Alkalilimnicola ehrlichii MLHE-1: one gene and its partner. Each later gene encodes a partner of the first gene's protein in a complex. Links are inferred from orthologs where the notes say so. Each region holds a gene or a part of one and is shown in the gene's direction. Other genes may lie near its edges. The genes, in order: arsC and trxA.

What was found.
Region 2: the proteins of arsC (region 1) and trxA are in contact, whole or in part, in an NMR structure (PDB 2IPA), measured with the Bacillus subtilis proteins. The link is inferred for Alkalilimnicola ehrlichii MLHE-1 from one-to-one orthologs.

What each region holds. Positions count from the first base shown.
Region 1 is NC_008340.1:3,069,454-3,086,446, reverse strand. The notes cover bases 7,081-9,925. They hold arsC (arsenate reductase (thioredoxin)), read left to right. Parts: upstream 7,081-8,214; coding sequence 8,215-8,637; downstream 8,638-9,925. Other genes in these bases: arsA (arsenical pump-driving ATPase), read left to right, coding at 9,198-9,925; arsD (arsenite efflux transporter metallochaperone ArsD), read left to right, coding at 8,712-9,089; MLG_RS13720 (metalloregulator ArsR/SmtB family transcription factor), read left to right, coding at 7,852-8,196; MLG_RS13725 (NADPH-dependent FMN reductase), read right to left, coding at 7,081-7,728. Outside these bases: lpxD (UDP-3-O-(3-hydroxymyristoyl)glucosamine N-acyltransferase), read left to right, coding at 1-1,025; MLG_RS13760 (universal stress protein), read right to left, coding at 1,114-1,968; MLG_RS13755 (SulP family inorganic anion transporter), read right to left, coding at 2,006-3,499; MLG_RS13740 (hypothetical protein), read left to right, coding at 4,745-5,119; MLG_RS13735 (ABC transporter permease), read right to left, coding at 5,220-5,984; MLG_RS13730 (daunorubicin resistance protein DrrA family ABC transporter ATP-binding protein), read right to left, coding at 5,981-6,949; more of MLG_RS13725, read right to left, coding at 7,057-7,080; more of arsA, read left to right, coding at 9,926-10,913; arsB (ACR3 family arsenite efflux transporter), read left to right, coding at 10,910-12,025; MLG_RS13695 (CC/Se motif family (seleno)protein), read left to right, coding at 12,022-12,342; MLG_RS13690 (universal stress protein), read left to right, coding at 12,373-13,212; MLG_RS13685 (thiolase family protein), read left to right, coding at 13,348-14,532; MLG_RS13680 (hypothetical protein), read right to left, coding at 14,606-15,208; MLG_RS13675 (DUF3012 domain-containing protein), read right to left, coding at 15,382-16,101; MLG_RS13670 (thioredoxin domain-containing protein), read right to left, coding at 16,323-16,993. UniProt on the Bacillus subtilis protein: Catalyzes the reduction of arsenate [As(V)] to arsenite [As(III)]. In vitro, can dephosphorylate para-nitrophenyl phosphate (pNPP).
Region 2 is NC_008340.1:413,204-422,561, reverse strand. The notes cover bases 6,376-9,358. They hold trxA (thioredoxin TrxA), read left to right. Parts: upstream 6,376-7,695; coding sequence 7,696-8,022; downstream 8,023-9,358. Other genes in these bases: rho (transcription termination factor Rho), read left to right, coding at 8,163-9,358; yrfG (GMP/IMP nucleotidase), read left to right, coding at 6,828-7,514; nudE (ADP compounds hydrolase NudE), read right to left, coding at 6,376-6,735. In the rest of the region: ribBA (bifunctional 3,4-dihydroxy-2-butanone-4-phosphate synthase/GTP cyclohydrolase II), read right to left, coding at 1-629; MLG_RS01910 (riboflavin synthase), read right to left, coding at 630-1,295; bifunctional diaminohydroxyphosphoribosylaminopyrimidine deaminase/5-amino-6-(5-phosphoribosylamino)uracil reductase RibD, read right to left, coding at 1,327-2,436; transcriptional regulator NrdR, read right to left, coding at 2,447-2,899; glyA (serine hydroxymethyltransferase), read right to left, coding at 2,912-4,171; MLG_RS01890 (hypothetical protein), read left to right, coding at 4,444-5,295; MLG_RS01885 (thymidylate synthase), read left to right, coding at 5,374-6,168; more of nudE, read right to left, coding at 6,181-6,375. UniProt on the Bacillus subtilis protein: Participates in various redox reactions through the reversible oxidation of its active center dithiol to a disulfide and catalyzes dithiol-disulfide exchange reactions.

The sequences.
Region 1 (16,993 bases):
AAGGGCTGGGTGCTGAGCTGGTGGGGAAGCCCACAAGGGTCATCCGTCGGGTCGCCACATTGTGCGATGCCGGTCCGGACGCCATCGGCTTTTGCAGCAACGCGAACTACTTGGAGGATCTGCGTGCCACCGGTGCCGGCGCGGTCATTGTCCGCGCGGAACATGTCGCGGAATGTCCCACCACCGCATTGGTGGTGGATGATCCCTACTACGCTTACGCCGCGGTCGCCACGCGTTTGCATCCGGCGGAACGGCCACCTGCCGGCGTGCATCCCACGGCCGTCGTGGCGGAGGGCGTGACCTTGGGTGAGGCTGTCTCTGTCGGCCCGCACGCGGTGGTGGAAGCGGGGGCTCGTCTCGGCGCACGTACGATCGTGGGGCCGGGCTGCCACGTGGGGACCGGGGTGGAGATCGGTGAGGACAGCCACCTGATGGGCCGGGTTACGGTCGCGGATCGCTGTGTGGTGGGGTGCCGGGTCATCCTGCATCCGGGGGTGGTGGTGGGTGCCGACGGCTTCGGTTTCGCCAAGGGGCCGGGTAAGGCGGGCTGGCGCAAGGTGCCCCAACTCGGGCGTGTGATCCTGGGCGATGACGTGGACTTAGGCGCCAACACCACGGTGGATCGTGGTGCGATCGACGACACGGTCCTTGAAGAGGGGGTGAAGCTGGATAACCAGGTGCACATTGGCCACAACGTGCGTGTTGGGGCGCGCACCATTATCGCCGGCAATACCGTGGTGGCTGGCAGTACCACCATCGGCTGTGACTGCATGATCGGGGGTTCCTCGGCCATCACCGGCCATATCAGCATTGCTGATGGCGTTATTCTGATGGGCATGACCGGGGTTACGGGTTCGATCAAGCAGCCCGGTGCTTACGCCTCCCCGCTGCCGGCGAAGCCGGTGCGGGAGTGGCGCCGCAACAGCGTCCGCTTTACCCAACTGGACGACCTGTTTCGCCGGGTGAAAAGGCTGGAGGCCGCGCAATCAACGGGTGAAGGTGATGGCGGTGACGACGGCGATTAACGGTTGTTCCGGCGCCTGCCACTGCGATGAAGCACGCGTTAAACGGGCCCGGGTGCCACTTATTTTATGACACCCGGGGTTACCGGGCTCAGCGCAGTATCAACAGCGGGATCGGCGAGCGCATGATCATGTGGGTGGTGGTGCTGCCCACGAAGAACTGGCGCAGCCGCGAGTGGCCGTAAGCACCCATCGCCATTAGGTGGATGTCGTTGGCCTCGCGATAGTCACAGACCACCTCGTTCACCTCGCCCGATTTCACCGCCGTGGTCACCTGGAAGCCCTCTTTCTGCAGCCGGGCCCGGGGCGCCTCCAGTTTCTCGCGGTTGGCGTCGGTCTCCGCACCCACCATCAGGATATGGGCCTCCAGCCCGTCCAGCAGGCTGCTTCGGGCCAGTCGGTCCACCACCTTGTCGGCCGTGGGGCTGCCGTCATAGGCGATCAGGAAGCGCTCCGGGGTGCGGAATTGCAGCGGCACCACCAGCATGGGCTTGTGCAGGGTGCGGATGATGTTCTCCAGGTGGCTGCCGATATGCCGGGTGACCACGTCGCCATCCTTGCCCTGCTTGCCCAGCACCAGCAGGCGCATGTCCTCCTCCAAAGCGGCCAACGCCTCGGTGATGTCCCCGTTGCGCAGCAGACGGCCCGGGTTTTCCACCCCGGCCGCCTCGACCCGCGCGATGGCGTCGGCCAGCACCGCCTTGCCCTGCTCCCGGGCCAGCTTGCCGCGCTTCTCCTCCAACTCCACCAACTCCTGGAGCAGTTCTTCCCGGTTGCCCAGGCTCAGGTTGCCGCTGTAGTCGGGCTCGCGTTCCCCGTGGGGATTGCGGATGACATGCAGCAGGGTCAGCGGGGCGCCCAGGCGCTGGCAGGCCCAGGCGGCGTGGTCACAGACGGACTCGGACGAGCGCGAGCCGTCCACACAGGCGAATACCTTTTCAGTCATGGCGTTGTCGCTCCTTGGTCGGTGTGTGGCTCGCGGTTCAATGGCCCATCAGCCGGTCAATGGCGTCCGGCTTGTCGTGCACGGCATGGCGGTCGACGATGGTGGCCGTGGCCTCGTTCATGCCCACGATCTCTACCTCGGTGCCCTCACGGCGGAAGTTGATGACCACCCGGTCCAGCGCCGCCACGGAACTGATATCCCAGAAGTGGGCGCGGGTGAGATCAATGGTCACCTTATCCAGATCCTCGCCGAAATCAAAGGTGTTCATGAACTTTTCGGTGGAGGCGAAGAAGACCTGGCCCACGACGCGGTAGGTGCGCTGCAGGGTCTGGTCGTCCGGGTGCTCGTCCACGTCGGAGCTGACGTGCATGAACTGGCTGACCTTGTTGGCGAAGAACAGCCCCGCCAACAGCACCCCGGTGAGCACCCCGATGGCCAGGTTGTGGGTGATGACCGTGACCGCCACGGTGCTGACCATGACGATGTTGGTGCTCATGGGGTTTTTGCGCAGGTCGCGGATGGAGCCCCAGCTGAAGGTGCCGATGGCCACCATGATCATCACCGCCACCAGCGCCGCCATGGGGATCATCTTGAGCAGGGGCGAGAGGAAGACCACCAGCACGATCAGCACCAGCCCGGCCACCAGGGAGGACAGCCGGCCGCGACCGCCCGATTTCACGTTGATGATGGACTGCCCGATCATGGCGCAGCCGGCCATGCCGCCGAAGCTGCCGGCCACCAGGTTGGAGATGCCTTGGCCGCGGCACTCGCGGTTGCGGTCGGTCTTGCTGTCGGTCAGGTCGTCCACGATGCTCTGGGTCATCATGGACTCCAGTAGCCCGACCACTGTCAGTGCCAGCGAGTAGGGCAGAATGATCCAGAGGGTCTCCAGGTTGAGCGGCACGTCCGGCCACAGGAACACCGGCAGGGTATCGGGCAAGTCGCCCATATCCCCCACCGTGGGCACGTTCATGCCCAGCGCCCAGGCCAGCAGGGTAAGCACCACAATGGTGACCAGCGGCGAGGGGATGGCACGGGTGAGGTAGGGCAGCAGGTAGATAATGGCCAGCCCGCCGGCCACCATGGGGTAGACCAGCCAGGGCACGTCCACCAACTCCGGGATCTGCGCCATGAAGATCAGGATGGCCAGGGCGTTGACGAAGCCGGTCATCACCGAGTTGGAGATAAAGCGCATCACCCGGCCGACCTGCAGGTAGCCGGCGATGACCTGCAGCACGCCAGTGAGTAGCGTGGCGGCCAGCAGGTACTCCAGGCCGTGGTCCGCCACCAGGGTGATCATCAGCAGCGCCATGGCGGCGGTGGCCGCAGAGATCATCCCCGGCCGCGCGCCGGTGAAAGCGATGACCACCGCGATACAGAAGGAGGCGTACAGCCCCACCTGCGGGTCCACGCCGGCGATGATGGAGAAGGCAATGGCCTCGGGAATCAGCGCCAGGGCCACGATGATGCCGGCCAGCACATCCCCGCGGATGTTGCCGAACCACTCTTGTTTCAGTCTCTTCCAGTTCATGAGCGCTTCCGTGTGAATGATCGCGGGCCGGTGCGGGATGGGTGCTGACGGCGCCGCCACGCGCCCCTGAGCAGGCGCTGGACAAGCGCGGCATTACCGCGCACCGGTGATGGTGATCTTTGGGGTGGCGGCACATGACGCTACCCGGTGAGGAGTAAGGGCCATGCCGCCGCAGCGAGGCGGAAGAGAGCGAGTTGTCCGCTAGGGCGGACTGACGTGTTCCATGGGGATGGGCATGCTCTACAAGGTCGTTCGCTGCAAGAAGGCGCGATACCCTATAAGAAAACGTGCAGAAAGTGAAGGGTGAGGTATCGCCGGGAAGGGCGCGAGGGCAGGCACTCCGTTACTCCGAGGCGGCAGAGCCGCCATGCCCGGGTGGTCCTCGCTGTGCAGAAACTGCCAGGTGATCTGGCCCGGGTGGAACACGGTTAGTTCCGTCCATTCCAGTTCCGCGTCCGCCAGATCGCCGTCCACGTAACCGCCCTCGGCGCGGATGGTGCCGCGGCTGCCGCTCGGCTCCTGCAGGAAACGCTGTCGCTGTCCACCTCCGAGGTCAGGGTGCGCATGCCCTCGTGGACCGTCTTCCAGCCGCCGTAGCGGCCGAAACCGTCTACCGATCCGTCGTCCAGAAGTATGGAGATGCGGTCTTCGTAAAGGCCGCTGGGGGCGGGCATGGGACCGCCGGACCCATAGCGCACCCATTCGCCGCCGTCGTAGCGCCAGTACTGGTGATGCCAGTTGGGTTGGTCGGTCTGGAAGATATAATGAATCTGGCTTTTTTCGTCATTGTAAGCTGCCGCCACCTGCAGCGTGCCATGGTTGCTCTGGGGTACTCCTTGGGTGGTTCCATGGTGAAAGTTATTGGTTATTAATGCTCGCCGTGGCGGTAGGCGCCAAGGGTGTCGGCGGGTTCCGCCAATCCGGCCGGGCCTTGACAGCAGCAGGGCGGCGGGCGAGAATTCGCCGCTCAAGTGGCTACGTAGCTCAGCTGGTCAGAGCATCGCACTCATAATGCGAGGGTCGGTGGTTCGAGTCCACCCGTAGCCACCAGTATTTTCAAGTAGTTACCCTCCTTTCAGCGCCGCCCCTATCTCCCCGCGACAAGTTTGTTGTCCCCATGCAGCACTTTGCGACGCAAGGACAGCGGCGAGCATTCAGCAGTCGGGCCGTCGCCTAGTTGCTCCCAGCTATACTCTGACCTGTTGACGGAGCCCGCACACCGGTTACTGCCCCGGGGGGTCGCCCATGGACCAGGACAGCCAGAAGCACGCCATCGATTCCCTCCGGGACTGGAGCAAGTGGCTTATCGGAGTGGATTTTGCCGCTGCGACCGGCTGCGTAGTCGTGTTGCAGAGCGCCGATCCCGGCGGTGTTGCGCGGTTGCTGCTAGTGCTGGCCATCAGCGCCTTCGCGTTATCGGTGCTCTGCGCCATCGTTCTGACCCGGGTGCTGGCTTCCGTTGTCGAACGCCTGCCGCTGACCGGGGGCGATGGGCGGCCCGTGAGTATTGCCGCCTACCGGCTGGGTGGCGGACTGCTTACCGTCGGCGGGCTCGCGTCGGCGCAGATTGTCCTGATGGCGCTGGGTGGCGGGTTACTGATCGGCTGGATCGTCGTATAGCGGCCGGCGGGCGACCCCCGGATCACCGCGCTGCGGGAGGGGGCCTTGGTGCCCATTCGACCCGAGTTGCCTCTTGCCCCGGCGTTCATCGGCGCCGCTGTCAGCCACGCGCCAGGCGACGGTTGAGGGCGTAGACGGATAGCGGCGCGAACACCAGCGCGATGCCCAGGGCCCAGAGCAGGGACCACGACGCCGGGGCGGCGGCCGGACCGCCGTTCATCAATGCGCGTGCGGCGTCTGCGAGCAGGGATACGGGGTTGGCGTACACGAAGCCCTGCAGCCACTCGGGCATGGTCTCCACCGGTACGAAGGCGGAGCTGACGAAGGTCACCGGGAACAGCGCCGTGAAGCCGAACAACTGCACGTGCTCTGGGTCCCGCGCCATCACGCCCACCAGCACCATCACCCAGGAGAAGGCGACGGCGAAGACCAGCACCAGCAGGATCATGCCCAGCAGGTGCACCACGGAGGTGGCCAGACGGAATCCGAGCAGGTAGCCCACGACCAGCAGCAGCGCGATGCAAAGCGCCTGCTTGACCACGTCCGCGAGGATGCGGCCGGCCAGCGGCGCCCAACGCGGGATCGGCAGGGCGCGGAAGCGGTCAAACACGCCCTTGGTCAGGTCGGTGTTCAGTCCATGGCCCACATAGACCGTGACGAACAGCATGTTCATCACGATTACCCCCGGCAGCACGAATGCCAGGTAGTCGTCCGGCGAGCCGGCGATCGCCCCGCCGAAGACGTACAGAAACAGCACCAGGAAGAGGATCGGCTGGATGCTGTAGTCACCCAGCTCCCAGGGGTTGCGCCGCACCTGCACCAGGCTGCGCCAGGCCAGCGTGAGTGTCTGCTGCAGACCGCTCATGGAGCGTCCTCCGCTGCATTTTCATTGGGCCCGGATTGGCCGCTGTGGCCGGTCAGGGCGAGGAAGACGTCGTCCAGGCTCGCCCCGCGCAGGCCCAGCTCGGCGACCTCGATGCCCGCCTGGTCCAGGGCCCGCAACACCGCCGGCAGCAGCCCCGGGTCCTGCACCGGTGCACTGATCTGTTCGCCGTCCACCTGCGCCTGCGCGCCCGTGACCGCGGTCACCCGTTCCGCGGTGCGTGGGGCCAGGGCCGGGTCGGAAACGGTCACGTAGAGGGTGCGCGCACCGACCCGCGACTTGAGCTGGGCGGAGGTGCCTTCGGCGATCACCCGGCCCTGGTCCAGCACCACGATGAGGTCGGCGAGGGCATCCGCCTCCTCGAGATACTGGGTGGTCAGCAGCACGGTGGTCCCGCCGGCCTGTAGCTGGCGGATGCGCTGCCACAGGTCGCGCCGTGCCCGCGGGTCCAGCCCCGTGGAGGGCTCGTCCAGGAACAGGATGCGGGGACGTCCGACCAGGCTGGCGGCCAGGTCCAGGCGTCGGCGCATGCCGCCCGAATAGGTCTGGGCGGGTCGCCGGGCGGCCTCTTCCAGGGAGAAATCCGCGAGCAGCGCATCCGCACGCGCCTTCGCCTCCGCGCGTTTCAGTCCCAGCAGGCGGCCGACCAGGATCAGGTTCTCGCGACCGGTCAGCTTCTCGTCCACCGACGCATACTGGCCGGTCAGCCCGATGATCTCGCGCACCCGGGCGGGCTCGCGGACGACGTCGAAGCCGCCGACCCACGCCTGTCCCGCCGTGGGGGCCAACAGCGTGGCCAGGGTCCGGACAATGGTGGTCTTGCCGGCGCCGTTCGGTCCCAGCAGGCCCAGCACCTGGCCGGTCGGCACGCTCAGGCTCACACCATCCAGTGCGCGGGTGCCGCCAAAGTCTCGCACCAACCCTTCTACCTTGATCGCGTGGCTCATTTTCACTCCGTTGGCAGGCCTCCCTGTCCTTTCAAGCGACTGCGTTCTGCACTGCACGGGGAGGGCCCAGACCCGCATCCAGGCAGGTCTGACCGTCAATCCCCGCGTCACTCCGGCGGTTTCGGCGCGTTCCGTTGCGATGGGTCGCGCTGGAACGCTTGAGCCCGGTCGAACGGGTCAGCCTGCTGCCGGTGCGCCCGCGCGGCGGCCGCCCACCAGTTCAGTTGTTGCAGCGTTCTGCCCATGTAGCCCGTCCATTCCTCGTCGTCGGCCCCTTCTAGAAATGAGCCGTCCTCGGCCAGCACCGTCTGCGCCTTGGGGATGTGGATCATTGCGGAGACCGGGAGACAGCCCAACTCGGAGAGAAATGTCCGCATCGCCACCGCGGCCCGGGCCCCGCCCCATTGTCCGGCGGAGTAGGTGACGATCGCGCTGGGTTTGTAGGAGAAGAGCGAACTCCCGAAATGGTTCAGCAGGTGGGCGAGTACCGGGCTCATGGAGTGATTGTATTCCGGACTGACCATGACATAGCTGTCGGCCGCCTCGATCTGTTCCGCGAGGGCGCGGAGCTGATCCGGGGCCTGCTGGCTCGCATAGGCGAAGTGCGGCTTGAACACGGCACCGAATGTCAGGTCCAGCGGGTCGACCAGCTCTACCTGATGGTCCGGAAGCCATTCATTGAAGTAGGCCAGGCAGGCCCTGGCGACCCGCAGACCCAGCCGGGGCGGCCTGGGTGGGGTGCTCTGACGGGACGTGCCGACAAAGATCAGTGTTTTCATAGGGGCTCCGTTACTGGCAGGGTCAAGCTCACCAGGGTATTTTGGCATCGTGGCCTGGATGGTGAAGCGCCCCATGAAGGGGGTGCCATCCGCTTGACCAGATATATGGAGATGCGTATATTCATGCCCATGAGCATAGCCCCTGAAAAACTGTTCCGCCTCCTGTCGGATTCCACCCGGCTGCGCAGCGTGCTGCTACTGCGCGCGGAGGGCCGGTTGTGCGTCTGTGAGCTGACCCATGCGCTGGAGGTCTCCCAGCCCAAGATCTCGCGCCATCTGGCGCAATTGCGCGATGCCGGGCTGGTGACCGATGAGCGGCGGGGACAGTGGGTCCATTATCGGTTGGCGGATGGCCTGCCGGACTGGGTGCGTCGGGTTATCGAGGCCGTCGGCGAGGGCACCGGCGTGCCTTGGAAGGCGGCGCAACAGCGTCTCGGCGGGATGCCCAACCGGCCATCGCTTTCATGACAAACTTCGAGGTCAACCATGCCCGAGCGTAAGACCCTGCTGTTTCTCTGTACCGGCAACTCCTGTCGTTCGCAAATGGCCGAGGGCTATGCCCGCGCGATGGCAGACGACGACCTGGAGGTGCTGTCCGCCGGCATCGAGGCCCACGGCAAGAATCCGCGCGCCATCGCGGTCATGGCCGAAGACGGCGTGGATATCGCCGAGCAGGCCTCCACGCGCCTGACCGACGAGATGCTGGCCCGGGCCGACGTGCTGGTGACCGTCTGCGGGCATGCCGACGAGCACTGCCCGGTGGTGCCCGTGGGTATCGAGAAGCACCACTGGCCATTGCCCGATCCGGCGAAGGCCCGGGGCACCGAGGATGAGATCATGGCGGAGTTCCGGACGGTGCGGGATGACATCAAGCGCCGTGTTGCTGATCTGGTGGCCGCGCTGAAGTGAACCGCCCGGAGCGGGCGTCGTCAGGCGCGCGTCGCGGTTCGCGTTTTATCCATTCGTAGCAGAGGTGTTTTGACATGACCGAACTGACTGTTTTCGACCCGCCGCAGTGCTGTTCCACGGGTGTCTGTGGCCCGAGTGTCGATCCCAAGCTCTCGAAGCTGGCCGCCGACCTGGACTGGGTGAAAAAACAGGGGGTGTCCGTCATCCGCTACAACCTCTCGCAACAACCCGGCGCCTTCGTCGAGAACGCGACCGTTAAGGACATCCTCCAGCGCCGGGGCGAGGACGCCCTGCCGGTCTTCCTGGTGGACGGCGAGGTGATGAGCCAGGGCAGCTACCCGGATCGCCAGGCGCTGGCCGCCTGGGTTGGCATCAAGGCCGAATCGGCTGACACCGAGTCCGCTGGCGGCTGTGGTGGCAACGATCAGTCACCGGGCTCCGGCTGCTGTTGACAGCATGACAGCCCCTGATGGAAGCCGGCGTGCATTCGACCGCTAAAGGCACCTCTGGGCCCATCGGTTCAACCATCCGCCATCAACCATCAACGTCAAAGGCAGGCCATGCAATTTCTGGAAAACGCCACGCGCAATCTCTTTTTCACCGGAAAGGGCGGTGTCGGTAAGACCTCCCTCGCCTGCGCCACGGCGCTGGCCCTAGCGGAGCGGGGCAAGCGTGTCCTGCTGGTCTCCACCGACCCGGCCTCCAACATCGACGAGGTGCTGGAGACCGACCTGACCGGTACTCCGCGCCCGGTCAATGGCGTGGACAACCTCCATGCACTCAACATCGATCCGGAAAAGGCTGCCGAGGAGTACCGCGAGCGCGTCGTCGGTCCTTACCGTGGTCAGCTCCCGGACGCCATCGTGCGGAGCATGGAAGAGCAGCTTTCTGGTGCCTGCACCGTCGAGATCGCCGCCTTCGACGCCTTCGCCGGCCTGCTGGGCGACCCCCGCGCCGCCGAGGGCTACGACCACCTGGTGTTCGACACCGCCCCCACCGGTCACACCCTGCGGCTGCTCTCCCTGCCCAGCGCTTGGAGCGGGTACATCGAGACCAACACCTCCGGCACCTCCTGCCTGGGCCCGCTGGAAGGGCTGTCCGCCCAGAAGGACGTCTATGCCGGCGCGGTGGAGGCGCTGGCGGAGGCCGACCGCACCACCCTGGTGCTGGTCAGCCGGCCGGAGGGGGCCGCGCTGGACGAGGCCGCCCGCACCAGCGAAGAACTGCGCGACCTCGGTGTGAAAAACCAGCATCTGGTGGTCAACGGCGTCTTTCGCGCCACCGACGCCGACGACCCGGTGGCCCGGGCCCTGGAGGCGCGGGGCCAGCGCGCCCTCGAGGCCATGCCCGCCGGGCTGGCGGAGCTGCCGCGCAGCGAGCGGCCACTGCGGGCGCACGCGCCCATGGGCCTGGACGGCCTGCGCATCCTGCTGGGCGAGCAGGCCCCCGACATTCCCGAACAGCCGGCGGAGGACGCACCCGAGGGCGAGTCCTTCGAGCAACTCATTGACAGCCTGGAGCGCGACGGCCGCGGTGCGGTCATGACCCTGGGCAAGGGCGGGGTGGGCAAGACTACCCTGGCGGCCCGGATCGCCGTGGCGCTCGCCTCCCGCGGGCACAGTGTTCACCTGACCACCACCGACCCGGCGGCCCACGTGGCCGCTGCCGTGGGCGGCGAGCTGCCCACCGGGCTGACGGTCGGCCGGGTGGACCCCAAGGCCGAGACCGAGCGCTACCGCGAGCACGTCATGGCCACCGCCGGCGCCGACATGGACGAGGAGGGGCGCAAGCTGCTGGAGGAGGACCTGCGTTCGCCCTGTACCGAGGAGATCGCCGTCTTCCAGGCCTTCGCCCGTACCGTGGCCCGGGCCGAGGACGAGATCGTGGTGCTGGACACCGCCCCCACCGGCCACACCATCCTGCTGCTGGATGCCGCCCAGGCCTATCACCGCGAGCTGGGCCGGCAGAGCCAGGAGGTGGCGCCGGAGGTGGAGCAGTTGCTGCCCCGGCTGCGTGACCCCCACTACACCCACATGTTGATCTGCACCCTGCCGGAGGCCACGCCCGTGCACGAGGCGGCAGCTCTGCAGGCGGACCTGCGCCGGGCGGAGATCGAGCCGGCGGCCTGGATTGTCAACCAGTCGCTGACCCCGCTGGCGGTGACCGACCCGGTGCTGCGCGCCCGCCAGGCGCAGGAGGCCCGCTGGCTGCGCGAGATCGTGAGCGAACATCACAGCCGACTGATTATTGAACCCTGGAGCGAAGACTACTCATGAGTGATTCGCAGCCGACCGCCGCCAATGACACCCCCTCCACCAAGGAGGGTATGGGCTTGTTCGAGCGCTACCTCACCCTTTGGGTGGCGCTGGGCATGATCGCCGGCGTGCTGCTGGGGCAGTTTCTGCCGGTGGTGCCGGATACCCTTGCACGCTTCGAGTACGCCCAGGTCTCCATCCCCGTCGCCATCCTGATCTGGGCCATGATCTACCCGATGATGGTGCAGATCGACTTCGGTGCCATCCTCGGTGTGCGCCGGCAGCCCAAGGGGCTGGTGATCACCACCACTGTGAACTGGCTGATCAAGCCTTTCACCATGTTCGCCATCGCCTGGTTCTTCCTGATGGTGGTCTTCCAGCCCTTCATCCCGGAGGACCTGGCCCGGGAGTACCTGGCCGGGGCCATCCTGCTGGGCGCGGCCCCCTGCACCGCCATGGTCTTCGTCTGGAGCTACCTCACCCGGGGCGATGCCGCCTACACCCTGGTGCAGGTCTCGGTGAACGACCTGATCATGCTGTTCGCCTTTGCCCCCATCGTGGTGCTGCTGCTGGGCATCTCTGACATCCAGGTGCCGTGGGATACCGTGGCGTTGTCGGTGTTCCTGTACATCGTCATCCCGCTGGCTGCCGGCTACCTGACCCGCGTGATGCTCATCAAACACAAGGGCGTGGAGTGGTTCGACAACGTCTTCATGAAGCGCCTGGCGCCGGTGACGCCCATCGGGCTGATCCTCACCCTGATCCTGCTGTTCGCCTTCCAAGGCGAGGTGATCCTGAACAACCCGCTGCACATTCTGTTGATCGCGATCCCGCTGATCATCCAGACCTTCCTGATCTTCTTCATTGCCTATCGTTGGGCGAAGGCGTGGAAGGTGCAGCACTCGGTGGCGGCACCCGGGGCCATGATTGGCGCCAGCAACTTCTTCGAGCTGGCCGTGGCCGCGGCCATCGCCCTGTTCGGCCTGCAATCGGGGGCGGCGCTGGCCACCGTGGTGGGCGTGCTGGTGGAGGTACCGCTGATGCTGGCGCTGGTCCGCATCGCCAATAAAACCAAGCACTGGTTCCCGGAAGAGACGCAGCCGGGGCTGGCCCCCGCCTCGGGCAAGGCATGACCCCGGTCATCCTGACCCCGGCGGCGCGGGCATGGGTGCTGGCCCAGGGGGGCGTACTGACTGTGCGTGCCGCCCCCCAACATGGCTGCTGCGGCGGCCACGCAGCCGTGCCCCGGGCCGAGGTCCGGGTGCCGGAGGCCCGCGAGGACTACCAGGCCCTGTCGCTGGAGGGCGTCACCGTCTACCTGGCCCGGGCGCTCTCCGAAGGCCCCTACCGGGTGGATGTGGAAGGGTTCTGGCGCTGGAAACGCCTGGTGGTGGAGGGCGCCGTCAGCCCCTGGCGCCCCGCGGGGCACACGAAAACCGAAGGGCAATGATTCTGGCGATTCAGCCAACGGAGAAAGGACATGCTGAAGCATATACTGGCCGCCATCGACTTCTCACCGGCCTGGTCGCAACTGGAGGCCCAACTGGCCCGCCTGCCGGCGCTGGGCTGCCGGCGCGTGACCCTGGCCTACGTGATGGCCGAGGGGTATACCCAGGCCCCGGAGCTGGGTCATCGGGCCTATTACGAGGAAAAGCTGGCCGAGGCGGCGAAGGCACTGAAACAGGCCACCGGGCTGGACGTGGACTGGACGATCCGGGTCGGCGCCGTGGCCCAGGAGCTGATCGCCGCCGCCGAGGCCTGCCAGGCGGGCACCATCCTGGCCGGCAGCCAGGGGCACGGTTTTGTCCACGAACTGCTCCTTGGCAATACGGTGCTGAACCTTGCGCGTCTGGCCGACCGGCCTCTGTTGCTGGTGCCGATCAATGGCGAGGCGTCCCTGCCTTCGGGCGGTATCTGCCGGCCGCTACTGGCCACCGATGGCTCCGAGGCGGCCTCCGGCGCCGAGGCGGCCTTTCTCAAGCTGCTGCCCCATTGTGGTCGGGGGGTCGTGGTCTCCGTCGGCCGGTGGGATGATCGCAAGGATGAGGATGGCGAACGGGTACGGATCGAGCAGCATATCCGGGGCCTTCTCGATCAAGCAGGCGCGGACACCTTCCAGACGGTATTGGTAGGGCGTGGCAAGCCCAGCCAGGTGATCAGCCAGGTGGCCAGGGAACAGCAGGCGGACTTGGTGGTGCTCGGGCGGCGCGGCCACAACCCGTTAACTGAACTCCTGCTGGGGAGCACCGCCGAGGCGGTCTGCCGTAATAGCCACCAGCTCGTGCTCTTGGTGCCGGCGCGTCCCACTTCCGCGAGCTGACCAGGCTTGGTAAACGGTTTGAGGGCCGGTGGTAAGCGCTTCCCGGAACCGCGGATTTACGTCGTTTCGGGCGCGCTGGCGGTATCGTGCGATTACCCTATTCTTGTGCGGTTTTCACTAGCGAGGTAAATGGCTATGACTCAGCGCGAGGTTGTGCTCTGCGCCCCCGTCCGTACCGCGATCGGCACCTACGGGGGCACGCTCAAGAACACGCCTGCCACAGAGCTCGGGGCCTGTGCCGTGCGGAGCGTCCTCTCCCGGACCGGTTTGGCGCCGGAAAAAGTCCAGTCCGTGGTGATGGGCAACGTTATCCAGGCCGGCAACCGGATGAATCCGGCCCGGCAGGTGGGCATACACGCAGGTCTCCCGGTGGAGGTGCCGGCACTCACGGTGAACCGCGTCTGCGGCTCCGGGGCTCAGGCCATCGCCAGTGCCGCCATGGAGATCTGGAGCGGCATGACGGACTGTGCCATCGCCGGGGGCATGGAGAACATGGACATGGCGCCCTATCTGATGCCGCAGGGTCGCTGGGGTGCCCGGATGGGCGACGCGAAGCTGTTCGACAGCATGCTGACGGACGGATTGAATGATGCGTTCAGCGGCAAGCATTCCGGTTGGCACACCGAGGATCTGGTCAGTCGCTACGGTGTCTCCCGGGAGGATCAGGATCGCTGGGCGGCCCGCTCGCAACAGCGGTTTTCCGAGGCCCAGGCGGCGGGTCGTTTCGACGGGGAAATCACCCCCGTGGAGGTCAATGCCCGCAAGGGCGTTGTACCGTTCGAGCGGGATGAGCACAACCGGGGTGATGTAACCGCCGAATCGCTCGCGCGCATGAAACCGGCCTTCCGCGAAGGGGGGACTATCACGGCCGGCAACGCCCCCGGCCTCAACAGCGGAGCGGCCGCGATGGTGGTCGCTGATCGGGCCTGGGCCGAGGCCGCGGGCGTCGTGCCGATGGCCCGGTTGGTGGCCTTTGGCGTCGGCGCGGTGGAGCCGGGTTATTTCGGCATCGGCCCGGTGCCTGCGGTCAGACAGGCCCTGGATCGGGCCGGCTGGGCGATTGGGGACGTGGATCGGGTGGAGATTAACGAGGCCTTTGCCGCCATTGCCCTGGCCTGCCTGCGAGAGCTGGGGCTCAGCGAGGATGTGGTTAATGTCGAGGGGGGCGCCATCGCCCATGGACACCCCATTGGCGCCACCGGTGCGGTACTCACGACCCGACTCCTGCACGCCATGCATCGTGATGGGGGGCATCGCGGCATCGTGACCTTGTGTATTGGCGGAGGTCAGGGGATCGCCCTGGCATTGGAGAGGCTCTGAGGCCGCCGTGGCGGGGCTGGCGCCCCGCCTGCGGTAAGTCGGTAAGTCGGGTCGGTATCGGGGGCAATGCGCGTCAGTAACCCAGGCCACCCATGATATCTTCAAGATCCGTCGGATTGTCGGCAACCTGCTGACGTGCATGCTCAGGTAGCAGTAGGGTTGCGTCAGCGGTTTCTGCCCGGATGATCCGGGCCTCCGGGCCGCGAACCCTGACGGTCCAGGTTACCGGCAGTGGGTCTTGCGTTGCGTCCGTCACCAGTTCGCCCGAGGCATCGAACTCAGTGTCCCTCTCGGTTGGCGTGATGGACTCAATGTGAAAATCGGTGATCGCCAGCGATTCCAGGTAGTCCTGTATGGCCGATGGGAACACCTCCAGGAAGTCGTTGCGCAGTGCCCTGTCAATCTTGAACCAGTCGTCGCCGAAGATCTGCATGGCGGCCACGCGATAGTTGATCGCTTCCGTCAGAGCTCGGGCGTAGCCCTCGCTGGTGCCGTCGGCAGCCTCGTAGATCGTCAGGAATAAGGACTCAACCGGCGCGATGGAGGCCTCCCCGTTGTCCCCTGGTGCGAAGAAGCCGTCGAAGGGGTCGGCGTGGAGCGCGGGTGACGTCAAGGCCGCCGTGCCGATGAAAGCGCTGATCGCGGCTGCCTTGAGGGTTGGGTTTCTGCGGTGCATGTTGCTCGTCTCCTAATATTGTGCGCGTATCCTGATATCACTATGTTGGCATATCCGATTGCACAGATAAAGGGGCCCGTGCCGACCCATTCAGATCGGACGGATGGCCCGGCATGCCCGTGACACCAGCCGAGCCGAGCGGGGCCGGCTGGCCTGCGGATACCCGCCCGCGCTCAACCGCCCGTGCAATGGTTCGCGAACGCAAAGGCGTCGTTCATCGTCCATTGGGACTGCGGCGTGTTGGCCATCCGTTCACACCAGGTAGGCGAACCGATCTGCCCGGCCGACCCGCGGGCTGCGTCCTCGGGAGCCGGCTCCGGTGCCAGAAGACGGTCCAGAGCCAGCCACCGCTCATCGTTCATGAAGGCCTCCAGGTTTTCCCCAAAGGCGATCACGCCATTGAGCACCGTTTGCGCCTGCCCCGGGTTGGCCAGGAACAGCGCGTTGATACTCCCGTCAACGCGCTCTGTGGCCCGATCCAATCTCATCCCGGCTTCCTTTAGGCGGCCATCCGCCGCGAAGATCGCATCCAGTTCCTCGGCGAGTACCGCACGCTCCGCCGCATCGAGAGGTACCAGGTACTCTTCCGCCCACTGGACCATGTCCTCAATCCCGGCAATCGCCCGGTCCGTGTAGGCTCCCTCGAGGAGCCGGCCTACCTCTTCGGCGGCGGCTTGCCCGTCAATGGCCAGGATGCGATCACCAATCTCCTCGAAAATCGCGGTCTGATCATGGAAGTTCTGCACCAACAGATCGGCAACCGCGCTCGCCTCCAATGCGGGCCTATTGGAGGCGAGCGGTGCCGCGTCGTCGTCCGCCGATTGTTCATTCCCGCAACCCATCAGCAAAAGGACAAACAGCACTGAAAATAACAAAACTCGTGGTGTTTGCATGACTCAGCCCTCCGGGTGAATAGGGCTGTCGGGCGGCAGGTGGGAGCGGGTTATCCGCCGCCCGGCGGGCTGTCCGGAAGCACCGGGCCACCGGATCAGGTTTATCTAACAAATCTCCTCACGGCAGAAGTATAGGTCCTAATGCCGGTGTCTAATCATGTAAATATTCGCCAGGTGCGTCGCCCAGGGCCCCGCCGGCGCGGCCTCAAACCTGCTCGGGGTCATCGACCGCCTGACCCTCGCGGGGACAGACGGCGGACCAGCCCGGTGGCCAGCAGGGCCAGGAAGATGACGCCGACGGCGAACAGGGGGTTGGCCAGCAGGTCCGGACGCAGCAGCAGCATCAGTCCCAGACCCAGCATCATCATCCCCGAGAGCAGTTTCAGCAGCCGCCCCTCGTCTTCCTGCAGCTTGCGATTGCCCAGGGTGAAGGCGAACAGCGCCACGATGATGAGCATGGGAAGCACGTAGATCACGTTGTAGGCCAGCAGGTAGCCGTAGTATCCCACCGCGCCCGGGTCGTGGGCGGTGAGGATGCGGGTGTAGATCATGGGGAAGCCCATGGTGCAGAGGATCTCGTAGAGGTTCACCACCACGGCGAGGATCAGCGTGGCCCCCAGCACCCAGGGCAGACTGTCGGCGGTGGTGAGTGCGCGCATACGCCGGAACAGCCCCGGCCGGGCCGAGTCCGGAATGCTCAGTGACACGCCGCGCTTGAACCAGAAGTAGTCCTTGATGTTGATCAGCGCCATGGTCACCGCCACCAGCCCGGCCAGCCGGGTCACCAGCGGCATCTCGCCAAAGACCAGGAAGGCGTTCAGCCAGGCGGTCATGAAGGTGAAGTAAATGACCCCGGAGATGGTCACGAAGATGCCGCCAATCAGCAGGATAC
Region 2 (9,358 bases), 2.7 Mb from region 1 along the record:
CCCACCCGTTCCACCGAGCGCTCGTTGCGGACGCGGTAGGCGATCAGGTCGGCGACCGTGCCGATCTTCAGGTTGTGCTCGCGGGCGAAGGCCATCAGGTCGTCGCGCCGGGCCATGGTGCCGTCCTCTTTGAGGATCTCGACGATCACCGCCGAGGGCTCGAAACCGGCCAGGCGGGCCAGGTCGCAGCCGGCCTCGGTGTGCCCGGCGCGGGTGAGCACGCCGCCGGGCTGGGCCATGAGCGGGAAGATGTGCCCCGGTTGGACCAGGTCCTCGGGCTTTGCGTGCGGCGCCACCGCGGCCTGCACGGTGCGCGCCCGGTCCGCGGCGGAGATGCCGGTGGTCACGCCGGTGGCGGCCTCGATGGAGACGGTGAAGTTGGTGGACTGGGCCTGCTCGGTGTCCTGGACCATGAGCGGCAGCCGGAGCTGCTCGCAGCGCTCGCGGGTGAGGGTCAGGCAGATGAGACCGCGGCCGTAGCGGGCCATGAAGTTGATGTCGTCGGGCCGGACCATGCTGGCCGCCATGACCAGGTCGCCCTCGTTCTCCCGGTCCTCGTCGTCCAGGATGACCGCCATGCGCCCTTCGCGCAGGTCCTCGATGATCTCGTCGATGCTGTTGAACGCCATTCACTTGCTCCCCGGCACCCGGCCAAAGCCGTGCGCCTCCAGGAATTCTCGGGTCACGCCCTGACCACCCGTGCCGCCGGCCGTCAGCAGGCGCTCCAGGTAGCGGGCGATGATATCCACCTCGAGGTTCACCCGGCTGCCCGGGCGCAATTGCCCCAGACGGGTGACCTCCAGGGTGTGGGGCACCAGGTTGACCTCAAACTCGGCGCCGTCCACCCCGTTCACCGTGAGGCTTACACCGTCCACGGTGATCGAGCCCTTGGCGGCGATGTAGCGGGCCAGCCCCTCGGGGGCGCGGAAGCGCCAGACCTCGCTGCGCCCGGCGGGGCGGCGCGAGACCACCTCGCCCAGGCCGTCCACGTGGCCGCTGACCAGATGGCCGCCCAGCGGGGTCTGCAGGGTGAGGGCCAGCTCCAGGTTGAGCGCATCGCCCTCGCCCAGGTCACCCAGGCTGGTGAGCCGCAGGGTCTCCACCGAGACATCGGCGGCGAAGGCATCGGCCGTCAGCTCCACGGCGGTGAGACAGACGCCGTTGACGGCGATGCTGTCGCCCAGCCGCACGCCGGTCAGGTCCAAATCGCCGGCGGCGATCCACAACCGCATGTCCTCGCCCCGGGGGTCCCGGCGCTGGATACGGCCCACTGCTTGTACGATCCCGGTGAACACGACACCCCTCCCACAACAACCCGCGAGTCTATCAGGTCCCGCTCCCCAGCCGCAGCGTCAACCGCAGATCCGGCCCCACCAAGCGGCAGTCCTGCACCCGGAGGGGCTGGCGCTGGCTCATCGTCTCCAGCCCCGGCCAGTGCAGCAGCGGCCGCGCCGCGTCGCCCATCAGGTGGGGCGCCAGGTAGAGCAGCCATTCATCCACCAGACCGGCGCGGCTCAAGGCCCCGCCCAGGGTCGGCCCGGCCTCCACCAGCACCTCATTGCACCCCTGACCGCCCAGCCAGTCCAGGGCCGCGCCCAGGTCCAGGCGCCCGTCCGCCAGCGGCAGCGCCACGCAGTGGGCGCCGGCGTCGGTCAGCCGCCGGATCTGTCCGGCGGCCACGTCCGGGCCGTGGAACAGGGTCGCGCCCTCGCCGCGGAGCAGGACCGCGTCCGCGGGGGTCCGCAGGTCGCGGTCGAGCACGCAGCGGCGCGGCTGGCGCGGCGCCTCGATGCCGGCATCGCGGACATCCAGGCGCGGGTCGTCCGCCAGCACGGTGCCGATGCCGGTGAGCATGGCGTCGCTGCGCGCCCGCCAGCGGTGGACGTCGGCCCGGGCCTGGGGCGAGGTGATCCAGCGGCTCTCGCCGGAGGCCATGGCGGTCCGCCCGTCGAGACTGGCCGCCGATTTCAGCCGCAGCCAGGGCCGCCCGGTGCGCATCCGCTGGGTGAAGCCGGGGTTCAGCGCCGCCGCCTGCTCGGCCATCAAGCCGGTGGCCACCTCCAGCCCGGCGGCGCGCAAGCGGCGCAGCCCGCGGCCGGCCACCTGCGGGTTGGGGTCGGTCATGGCCGCCACCACCCGGACCACGCCGGCCGCCAGCAGGGCCTCGCTGCAGGGCGGGGTGCGGCCGTGGTGGCTGCACGGCTCCAGGGTGACGTAGGCGGTGGCGCCGCTGGCCTGCTCGCCGGCCCGGTGCAGGGCCATGGCCTCCGCGTGGGGCTCGCCCGCCCGCTCATGCCAGCCCTCGCCGACGATAAGCCCGTCGCGCACCAGCACGCAGCCGACGGCGGGGTTGGGATGGGGCGGCTGCTGCGGGCGGCGGGCCAGGCGCAGGGCCCGGCCCATGAAGAGGTTGTCGGCGGGGGAGAAACCGGACATGGCGGGCGCGCTACCGCTTCTCCAGCCCTTCGATGACCTCCCGGAAGGCGGACACGTCCTCGAAGCTGCGGTAGACGGAGGCGAAACGCACGTAGGCCACCTGGTCGAGCTCGCGCAGCTCCTCCATGACCCACTCGCCGAGCTGCGAGGCCGACACCTCGCGCTCGCCGGTGGCGCGCAGGCGCTGACGGATGCGGAACAGCGCCGCCTCCACCGCCTCGGTGGCCACCGGCCGCTTTTCCAGCGCCCGCAGCATGCCCTGGCGCAGCTTGCCCTCGTCCCAGGGCTCGCGGGTGCCATCCCGCTTGACGATGCGCGGCAGCGCCAGCTCGGCGGTCTCGTAGGTGGTGAAGCGCTCGCCGCAGCGGTTGCACTCGCGGCGGCGGCGCACCTGCTCGCCCTCACTGGCCAGGCGGGAGTCGATCACCCGGGTGTCCTCGAACTGGCAGTAAGGGCAACGCATCACGTAAAGGCCTCAGCCCTGTTGGTAGACCGGCAGGCGGCGGCAGACCTGGGTGACCTGCTCGCGCACCCGCGCAATCACGTCCTCGTTCTCGATGTCATCCAGCACGTCGGCCATCCAACCAGCCAGCTCGCGGCACTCCTCTTCCTTGAAGCCGCGGGTGGTGATCGCCGGGGTGCCAATGCGCAGGCCGGAGGTGACAAAGGGCGACTGCGGATCGTTGGGCACGGTGTTCTTGTTGACCGTGATGTGCGCCTTGCCCAGGGCGGCGTCGGCGGCCTTGCCGGTCAGCCCCTTGTCCACCAGGTCGATCAGGAACAGGTGATTGTCGGTGCCGCCCGAGACCACCTTGTAGCCGCGCTCGATCAGCCCCTGGGCCATCGCCCGGGCGTTTGCGACCACCTGCTGCTGATAGGCCTTGAACTCCGGCTCCAGGGCCTCTTTGAAGGCCACGGCCTTGCCGGCGATGGCGTGCATCAGCGGCCCGCCCTGGGTGCCGGGGAAGACCAGCGAGTTGAGCTTTTTCTCCACCTCGGCGTTGGCCCGGGCCAGGATCAGGCCACCGCGCGGGCCGCGCAGGGTCTTGTGGGTGGTGGTGGTGGTGACATCGGCGATCTGCACCGGGCTCGGGTAGACACCGGCGGCGACCAGGCCCGCCACGTGGGCCATATCCACCAGCAGGTAGGCGCCCACCGAATCGGCGATGTCGCGCAGGCGCTGCCAGTCCACCACCCGGGAGTAGGCGGAGAAGCCGCCGATAATCATCTTCGGCTGGTGCTCCTTGGCCAGGCGCTCGAGCTGGGCGTAGTCCAGCTCGCCGGTGTCGGGGCAGACGCCGTACTGCACGGCGTTGAACAGCCGCCCGGAGAAGTTCACCTTGGCGCCGTGGGTCAGGTGCCCGCCGTGGTCCAGGCTCATGCCCAGGATGGTGTCGCCGGGCTGGAGCAGCGCCAGATAGACGGCCGCGTTGGCCTGGGAGCCGGAGTGCGGCTGCACATTGGCGTAGTCGGCGCCAAAGAGCTGCTTGGCCCGCTCGATGGCCAGGCGCTCGGCCTCGTCCACATGCTCGCAGCCCCCGTAATAGCGCTTGCCCGGGTAGCCCTCGGCATACTTGTTGGTGAGTACGCTGCCCTGGGCCTCGAGCACCCGGGGGCTGGCGTAGTTCTCGGAGGCGATCAGCTCGATGTGATCCTCCTGCCGACGGCGCTCGGCCTCCATGGCCTCGGAGAGTTCCGGGTCAAAGCTGGCGATGGTCATATCACGGGAGAACATTGAGGCTCCTGCACTGCACGAGACTGACGTGGTTGTCGGGTAGGCTTGGGACGGACGGGCTCCGGCCTCGCCCAGGATAGACCCGCCATGATAACCGATGCGGTGGATCGATGCATCGCCTCCCCGCCCTTTCCGGCCTGCCGCTGGAGTGGCGCAGCCAGGCACGATAGTATAAAAGGACTAGAGATGGGCCGACTGCGCCGCCGGGTGCCTGTGGCTCCGGGCGGCGACCCCCCGGTGTGGTCCGCCGCCCCCTTCAGGCTGAGGCTGATATGCAGAGCGCGAAATCGGGCGACCCGAACCCCACGCATCAGCAGGAGATAAACCGGCTCCGGCGCGAGCTGCAGGAGGCGCGCGCCCGGCTGGCGGAGGACGCCGCCTATTACCGGGCCGAGCTCGAGGCCAGCCGCCAGCGTATCGAGAACCGCCACCTGCGCTCACAGGCCAGCGAGGTGGCCAAGCGCCGGCGCGCCGAGGAGAGCCTGGCCCATCTGCGTGGCGAGCTGAAACGCACCAAGGCGGAACTCACCCAGCTGCGGGAGCAGCATGAGGAACTCACCCAGAAGCTGCTGGATCAGGAGGAGGCCCTGCAGGGCCGGGCCGGCGTCGACCCCGAGCGGGTGCACGAGGCCAGCCGCGCCGCCTGGGCCAACACGGAGCAGGAGCTGCACCGGATCCGCACGGAGAACGAGCGCCTGCGCAAGGCGCTGAGCCGGGAGCGCACCCTGCGGCGCCAGCTCGAGGCCACCCTCAGCCGCATCCACGCGGCGGGGCGACACCAGCGGCGCGAGCCCCTGCGCGGCGCCCCACAACCGGCCGGCTCCATCGGCACCAGCCGGGCGGGCCGCGGACAATACCAGGAGCTTTCGGCCCGGGGCATCCAGAGCGTCTATCAGGCCTACCTTCGCCCCACCGGGGCGCAGGAGGAGTATCGCCGGCCTTCCGACCCCGGCGGCTTCAGCGAGCAGATGCCGCGGCTACGCCGCGCCCAGGACGAGAGCATCTGGCAGCAGCAGCGGGTGCCGCTGCCGGTGGACGATATCGACGAAAGCTTCCTGGAACTGCCCTCCGACCGCTCCATCCAGGCCACGGACGAAGACACCGAGTCGGATCCCAAGGCATAATCCCGGTGGGCACCCGCTGCCGCCGCCCCCACTGGTGCGGCGGCGGGCACTCTCTGAACCCCGGACCTCACGGAGCTTATGCAAGCCTACCTGGACCTCATGGCGCACGTGCGCCACCACGGCACCCCCAAGAGCGATCGCACCGGTACCGGCACCCTGTCGGTGTTTGGCCATCAGATGCGCTTCGATCTCAGCCGCGGCTTCCCGGTGGTCACCACCAAGAAGTTGCACCTGCGCTCGATCATCCACGAGCTGCTCTGGTTTCTCAGCGGCGATAGCAACATCGCCTACCTCAAGGCCAATGGCGTCAGCATCTGGGACGAGTGGGCGGATGAGAACGGCGACCTGGGGCCGATCTACGGGGTGCAGTGGCGCTCCTGGCCCACCCCCGATGGCCGGCGGGTGGATCAGCTGGCCCAGGTGCTGCGGGACCTGCGCGAGCACCCGGACTCCCGGCGCCACCTGGTCTCGGCCTGGAATGTGGGTGAACTGCCCAATATGGCGCTGCCCCCCTGCCATACCCTGTTCCAGTTCTATGTCGCCGAGGGCCGGCTCTCCTGTCAGCTCTACCAGCGCAGCGCGGACATCTTCCTGGGGCTGCCCTTCAACATCGCCAGCTACGCCCTGCTGACCCATATGGTGGCCCAGGTCTGCGACCTGAAACCGGGGGAGTTCATCTGGACCGGCGGCGACTGCCACCTCTACACCAACCACCTGGAACAGGCGGACCGGCAGCTGCAGCGCGAGCCGCTGCCCCTGCCGCGATTGCGCCTGAACCCGGAGGTCCGGGACCTGTTCGCCTTCCGTTACGAGGACATCGCCCTGGAGGGTTATCAGCACCACCCGCCGATCAAGGCGCCGGTGGCGGTCTGAAGCGCTGGCCGGTTACCGGGCCTCGCGGGCCCGCAGGTGGTCGCGGGCCAGGTAGAGGGCGGCGAGGCTGCGCGCTTCGCTGAAGTCCTCCTGGGCCAGTAAGCCCTCCAGGTCGTCCAGCGCCCAGGGCACCACCTGGATAGGCTCCGGTTCGTCGCCGGGCAGACGGGAGGGGTAGAGATCCTGCGCCAGGATCACCTCGGTGCGGTGGGCGAGGTAGCCGGGCGCCAGGCTCAGCGAGCGCAGCCACTCGAGCCGCCGGGCGGCCACGCCCACCTCCTCCTGCAGTTCACGGTTGGCGGCATCCAGCAGCGGCTCGTCCTTCTCCACCCGCCCCTTGGGCAGGCCCAGCTCGTAACGCCCGGTGCCGGCCGCGTATTCCCGGATCAACTGCGCCCGCCCCTGGCCGTCCACGGCCACGATCAGCACCGCACCGTGGGAGGTCCCGCCCAGACGTTCGTACTCCACCTCGGCACCGTTACTGAAACGCAGCCCCACCGCCTCGACGCGGAAGAGCCGCGAACGGGCCACCGTGCGGCGATGCAGGATCTCGGGGTACTTGCTCATGGGGCGCGGCACTCTCAATCCGGTAACCAGGTTTCGATTGTACACGCCCGCCGCGCATACCCCAGTACCGCCCCGGGTGGTAGAATCCAGCCATGGCAACCACCGCGCCCACCATCGATTGGTCCCGCACCGACACCGTCCTGCTGGACATGGACGGCACGCTGCTCGATCTGCGCTTCGACAACCTCTTCTGGAAACACCACCTGCCCCACCGGCTGGCGACCCTGAAGGGCCTGGAGCCGGCTCAGGCCGAGCAGGAGGTGTTCCCGCGGATGGCACGGCTTCAGGGGCGGATCGAGTGGTACTGCCTGGATTACTGGAGCCGGGAGCTGGCGGTGGATATGATGGCGCTGAAACGGGAGATCGCCCACCTGATTGACTGGCGCCCCTACGCCCGGGACTTTCTCCAGGCCCTGGGCCGCAGTGGCAAGCGCCGGGTCCTGGTGACCAATGCCCACCCGGATGTGTTGCGACTGAAGATGGCGCACACGGGCCTGGCCGCCCACCTGGACGCGGCGGTGAGCGCCCATGAGCTGGAGCGGCCCAAGGAGGAGGACGGCTTCTGGCACCGGCTGCAACAGCGCGCGCCCTTCCGGCCCGGGCGCAGTGTGCTGATTGACGATAACCTGGCCGCATTGGCCAGCGCCCGGCGCTATGGCATCGCCACGGTACTGGGCATCCGCCAGCCGGACAGCGGGTCCGCGCCGCTCATGGCCGCCGACGTGCCGCTGCTGGGCTGCTTCCGCCAGGTGCTGCCGCCGGCCCAGGTCACTGGATAAACGCGACATTACGCCATTTGACACGCCAACCCGCGCCCGCTATCGTTAGCGCAAAATAGGTAGGCTCATACCTGCAGCCAGCGTCATCCCGGGTACCTGCTCAGCCAATAAGCGAGTACTATCCCCTTAAATCCCCTAAGCGCATCATTTTACGCCGAACAGCCAATCGGGAGGCTTTATCGTGAGCGGACAGATCGTGCACGCCACCGATCAGAATTTCGAAGACGAAGTGATCAAGGCCGGCGAGCCGGTACTCGTGGACTACTGGGCCGACTGGTGCGGTCCGTGCAAGATGATCACCCCGATCCTGGACGAGGTCGCCTCCGAATACGCGGGCAAGCTCAAGGTGGTCAAGCTGAACATCGACGAGAACCCGGAAACCCCGCCGAAGTACGGCATCCGTGGTATCCCCACGCTGATGCTGTTCAAGAACGGCGGTGTGGAGGCCACCAAGGTGGGTGCCCTGTCCAAGTCGCAGCTGACGGCTTTTATCGACAGCAACCTGTAAGCCCCCAAAGCCTTTAGCCGGGGCGCCCCTGCGGCGCCCCGCCTCCCCAGCTCAAACAGCACCTGTATCCAGACTCCCAGTCGCAAAGGCACCGCCCGGTGCGCTTTGCCCGACCCCGCCATGATCCGAAAGCAGACACCATGAACCTGACGGAACTAAAACAGAAACCCGCCGCTGAACTGATGAAACTGGCCCAGGAACTGGGCGTGGAGGGGACGGCCCGCTCGCGCAAGCAGGACGTCATCTTTTCCATACTCAAGTCGCAGGCCAAAGGTGGCGAACCCATCTACGGCGATGGCGTGTTGGAGATCCTGCAGGATGGCTTCGGCTTTCTGAGGTCTGCCGACAGTTCATACATGGCGGGGCCGGACGATATCTACGTCTCGCCGAGCCAGATCCGGCGCTTCGCGCTGCGCACCGGCGACACCATCGCGGGCAAGATCCGCCCGCCCAAGGATGGTGAGCGCTACTTCGCGCTGCTCAAGGTCAATGAGATCAACTTCGAGCCGCCGGAGAACGCCAAGCACAAGGTGCTGTTCGAGAACCTCACGCCGCTGCACGCCACCGAGCGTATGCGCATGGAGCGCGGCAACGGCTCCACGGAAGATCTCACCGCGCGGATCATCGACCTGATCGCCCCCATCGGTAAGGGCCAGCGCGGCCTGCTGGTTTCGCCGCCCAAGGCGGGTAAGACGATGCTGCTGCAGCACATCGCGCAGAGCATCACCGCCAACCACCCCGAGACCTATCTGATCGTGCTGCTGATCGACGAGCGCCCGGAGGAGGTCACGGAGATGCAGCGCTCGGTGCGCGGCGAGGTGGTCTCCTCGACCTTCGACGAGCCGGCCAGCCGCCACGTGCAGGTGGCGGAGATGGTGATCGAGAAGGCCAAGCGGCTGGTGGAGCACAAGAAGGATGTGGTGATCCTGCTGGATTCCATCACCCGTCTGGCCCGGGCCTATAACACGGTGGTGCCTTCGTCGGGCAAGGTGCTGACCGGCGGTGTGGACGCCAATGCCCTGCACCGGCCGAAGCGTTTCTTCGGTGCGGCGCGCAATGTGGAGGAAGGCGGCAGTCTGTCGATCATCGCCACGTCGCTGGTGGACACCGGCTCGCGGATGGATGAGGTGATTTACGAGGAGTTCAAGGGCACCGGCAATATGGAGCTGCACTTGGACCGGCGCATCTCCGAGAAGCGGATCTACCCGGCGGTGAACATCAACCGTTCGGGCACCCGCCGCGAGGAGTTGCTGATGAAGCCGGACGAGTTGCAGAAGGTGTGGATCCTGCGCAAGCTGCTGCACCCGATGGACGACCTGGCCGCCATCGAGTTCCT